One region of the Paenibacillus sp. FSL H8-0315 genome, then DNA from elsewhere that is predicted to be linked to it. Evidence: riboswitches for the same ligand, from Rfam matches in the RefSeq annotation. Region 1 holds a riboswitch; the other holds the start of a gene.
The links. A riboswitch is a leader RNA that binds a small molecule or an ion and turns the genes downstream of it on or off. The one in region 1 is predicted to bind glycine.
Positions count from the first base shown of each region.

Region 2: it holds a riboswitch for glycine, as region 1 does, so the genes downstream of both, gcvT (glycine cleavage system aminomethyltransferase GcvT) here and MHB56_RS14005 (amino acid permease) in region 1, are expected to answer to the same signal.

Region 1 is NZ_JBBOTA010000001.1:3,220,966-3,223,371, reverse strand. Features, by position in the region: gene MHB56_RS14015 (TetR/AcrR family transcriptional regulator) at 1-133, shown strand, start outside; gene MHB56_RS14010 (DNA alkylation repair protein) at 202-909, shown strand; glycine riboswitch at 1,154-1,236, shown strand; gene MHB56_RS14005 (amino acid permease) at 1,384-2,406, shown strand, end outside.
Region 2 is NZ_JBBOTA010000001.1:2,786,911-2,789,316, forward strand. Features, by position in the region: gene gcvH (glycine cleavage system protein GcvH) at 121-513, opposite strand; glycine riboswitch at 740-838, shown strand; gene gcvT (glycine cleavage system aminomethyltransferase GcvT) at 1,025-2,137, shown strand; gene gcvPA (aminomethyl-transferring glycine dehydrogenase subunit GcvPA) at 2,244-2,406, shown strand, end outside.

The sequences.
Region 1 (2,406 bases):
GGTAGTCTCCGTTGATATTATTGCAGCCTCACTACTGGGGATTATTATGTGGTGGATTAAGGATGGCAACCAATATAGCGCTGAATACATAGCGGGGCAAATTACCTTGATGTATAAAAGAAGGTATTTATAAGGGCTTTTATGATATATTCAAGTAAAGTTTGAGTCCCTAGCCAATAATCTAAAAAGGAAGTGCGAACAATGGATTTAGAAACGGTCATGCAAGAGCTTGAAGCTCTCGGCAAGGAACGCACCAAGAAAATATATCTATCCAATGGCGCGCACGAACCGCTTTTTGGTGTGGCCACAGGCCAGATGAAGCCCATCTTCAGAAAAATAAAACATAATCAACCCTTGGCCGAGCAGCTTTATGCTACGGGAAATTACGACGCTATGTATTTTGCCGGGGTGATCGCGGAGCCTAAAGCAATGACCGAGTCGGATTTTGAGCGGTGGATTGCTGGGGCTTATTTCTATATGCTATCGGACTTTGTGGTGGCAGTAACGTTGGCGGAGACGGATATTGCGCAAGAGGTTTCTGATAAATGGATTGCAAGTGAGATAGAGCTGAAAATGTCGGCGGGCTGGAACTGTTACTGCTGGCTGCTCGGAAATCGCCCGGACAGTGAATTTTCCGCAGAAAAATTGGCCGCTATGTTGGAGCTTGCAAAAAACACGATTCATGATGCTCCTGAGCGAACGAAATACGCAATGAACAATTTCATCTACACTGTGGGCGTATCCTATCTGCCGCTTCATGATAAAGCGGTTGAGATTGCAAAGGAAGTTGGCCCGGTGGAAGTCCATACCGGTAGTGCAAAAAGCAAGATTTTGAATGCTTCAATTAATATTCAAAAGGCAGTTGATAAATCGCAGCTCGGCTTCAAACGAAAACATGTAAGGTGTTAGTCAATCATGGAGTGCTAAGGAGCGCCTATTGAAGGTTGTGCCTGCAGACAGAAGAATTGGCAGCTTGGCTAACAAGCCCTTAATTGAGTGCAATAAAAGTTAATGGAACAATAATAAAGCGGTAATTAATGTTATTGACAAAATATTTGACAATGATTAGTATTGAAAAATATTAAAAATGAAGTTAGCGGCATAACAATTAAATAATTCGCAAGCTATGATTGCTATGGATCACACTATAGCAGGAGCAGCTTCTGGAGAGACCGTGGGGGATTCCCCCGGCGCCGAAGGGTTCACAATCTCAGGCAAAAGGACAGAAGAGTACTAGATAATTCATTTGTTATTCTGATCATCGTCAGAATAAAGGAATGTATTTTATTTATTATTCTTAGACCTAAGAGATTGGAGCGTATCCAATCTCTTTTTTGTTATCATTTTTACTTGTACATTTTTTCACATAAGGGGGAGTTTGAAATGGCAGTACAAGAATTAAAGAGAGATTTAGAGAATCGGCATGTTCAGCTCATTGCGATTGGTGGAACCATCGGTACCGGATTATTTTTAGGATCAGGTAAAGCTATACAGCTGGCAGGACCATCCATCATTTTTGCTTATTTAATTGTGGGTATCGCTATTTTTTTTGTGATGAGGGCATTAGGAGAACTTCTGTTGTCTAAAGCAGGTTATCAATCTTTTACAGACATTGCCGAAGACTATCTTGGACCGCGGGCGGCGTTTGTAACCGGATGGACCTATTGGTTTTGTTGGATCATGACGGCTATGGCCGATATTATAGCTGTTGGGGTCTATGTACAATATTGGTTTGATATCCCGCAATGGATACCCGCAGTCATTTGTTTAATTATTTTATTAGGACTCAATTTATTAACGGTAAAAAGCTTTGGCGAATTGGAATTTTGGTTTGCTTTAATTAAGGTAATCACTATTCTCGCATTGATTGCTATCGGGGTAGTCTTACTGGTGATTGGATTCAAAACAACTACCGGAACCGTTGCGCTCAGTAATATTTGGGCACATGGGGGAGTATTTCCAAACGGCATTTCAGGGTTCCTACTTTCATTTCAAATGGTTGTGTTTGCTTTTGTGGGTGTGGAATTGGTGGGCGTATCGGCAGCAGAGACCTCCAATCCAGAAAAAACTATCCCATCGGCGATTAATAAAATACCTTTACGAATTCTATTTTTCTACGTGGGTGCTATTATTGCCTTATTATGCATCAACGCTTGGACAGAACTAAACCCGGCAGAAAGTCCTTTTGTTAAAACATTTAGTTTAGTGGGGATTCCGATTGCCGCGGGGGTTATTAACTTCGTTGTATTAACTTCAGCTGCGTCCGCTTGTAATAGCGGGATGTTCTCAACAAGCCGGATTCTATACAATCTAAGCAGAAATGACCAGGCTCCAGCCAACTTTGCAAAGCTTAATAAAAATCATGTACCAAGTAATGCTTTATTCATATCCACGCTTGTCTTATCT
Region 2 (2,406 bases), 430 kb from region 1:
GGGTTTACGAATACTCGCACAATCCACATAAGAAACACAAACAGCAAGTCCCCGAATCACAGAAACTTGCTGCTAAGAATATCACACTTGATCAGACTATTTTCCGTCCCCGATTTCCAATTATTCAGCAACTAACGCGCTATAACCGGCTGCATCTAACAGACCTTTTACAGCATCAGCATATTCTCCATCAACTTCAATCTCAAAAATCCAACCCCCGCCATACGGCTGATCATTGATAAGCTCCGGACTAGCTTCTAATCCATCATTCACCTTGGTAACCGTCCCAGAGACGGGCGAATACAACTCCGATACCGTCTTAACGGATTCGATACTGCCTACGCTGTCACCGGCCGAAATGGTCGATCCTACCTCAGGAAACTCAACAAATACGATGTCGCCTAATAAATGCTGAGCATGGTCCGTAATCCCAACACGTACTACTCGCCCTTCTACTTGCTGTGCCCATTCATGCTCTTCGCTGTAAAGAAGGTTGTCTAATACTTCACTCATTTCAAGCCGCCTCATTTCCAATTTGGAGTTCTAAATTTAGTTATAGCCTAAGTTATCCCGGCTCACAATGTCAATATTACTAACAGGAAATTTAAATTTGTCATTTTTTCGACGTTTTCTTGTTGACAGCGCCCGACTATACCCGTTTAATGGAGACATACAAGAAGAAATGACGTTGTCGTCTTTTTATAGACAATAACCGTTTCTCGAAGAAATATAATTGCGGATGATGGCATAGGGAGAGACTGTCTCACTTGAAGACGGCGCCGAAGGAGTAAGCCCTAACAGGGGTGAATCTCTCAGGCAAAAGGACCTTTGTCGGACGTATCTCTGGAGAGCATCAGACGCAAGGCTAGATGCGTCAGATCACCAACGGGGAAACCTGCAAGCTAGTTACGGCAGGGTAACTCTCAGGTACAAAGGACAGAGCAGAAAGCGATTTGTGCATTTATGCATGATTGCTTCTGCCTGTCCTTTTTTCGTATGTAATCAGATCAAGGGGAGTGACGACATGGATGCTTTGAGAAGAACACCTTTTTATGATCTCTATTCCGCTTATGCGGAGTCCAGGTGCATTGACTTCGGTGGCTGGGAGCTGCCAGTACAGTTTACAGGTATCGTGAAAGAGCACGAAGCCGTTCGCCAGCAGGCTGGGCTGTTCGATGTCTCGCATATGGGTGAATTCATGGTGATTGGGAGCGGTGCAGAAGACTTTTTGCAAAAAATGACAACCAATGATGTCAGCCGCCTTACAGATGGTGCGGCGCAATATACGCTGCTCTGTTATCCAAATGGCGGAGTTGTCGACGACCTACTCGTGTATCGCCTAAGCGAAGGGCATTATATGCTCGTCGTTAATGCCTCCAACATCGACAAAGACTTCCAATGGCTGCAAGAGCATTTGACCTCTGAATTCGGCGAAGTCACGCTCACTAATGTCTCTGACGAGACGCTTTTGCTCGCCTTGCAGGGTCCTCTGGCAGAGACCATTCTCGCGGAAGTTACTGATGCTCCTATTTCAGTACTCAAGCCTTTCCATTTCATTGAACGCGCCACCGTTTGCGGTGTAGAGGTACTTATCTCCCGTACGGGTTATACCGGTGAAGATGGCTTCGAGATCTACGCTCCGCTGGAAGGTGCAGAAACGTTATGGAACGGACTGCTTGCAGCAGGCGTGCCCCACGGATTAACACCTGCTGGACTGGGTGCACGGGATACCCTACGTTTTGAGGCAAAATTACCACTGTACGGTCAGGAGCTATCCGCTGACATCACCCCGCTTGAAGCAGGAGTACAGTTCTTCGTGAAGCTGGACAAAATAGACTTTATCGGACGCGATGCACTAATACAGCAAAAAGAAACTGGGATTCCCCGTCGCCTTGTCGGCCTAGAAATGATTGATCGAGGCATTCCACGCTCCCATTATCCTGTTTGGGCAGATGGGGTTAAGATTGGTGAGGTCACAACCGGAACACAGTCCCCTACGCTGAAACGTAACCTGGGGTTGGCTTTGATTGATGCTGCTTACAGTGAAATAGGCACAGAGGTTTACGTAGAGATACGCGGTAAGCAGCTTAAGGCTGTAGTGATTAAGGCCCCTTTTTACAAGTATAAACGCCTTTAGCGTCCATATAAGGACGGTGAGCTTTTAAGCGAGAAATAGAAGAATAAAGTATAGCGTGAAAATTGTACTTTCTTATATTTTAAAAAAGCCAAGGAGTGAAACCTTAATGAAGCACCGTTATCTGCCCATGACAGAACAGGACCGCGTAGAGATGATGGAGGCCGTCGGGATTCAGTCTATAGATGAGCTGTTCTCCGATATTCCTGAAGCGGTACGTTACCAAGGCACTATGCCGATATCTGAACCACTCGATGAATACGCCCTGCTGC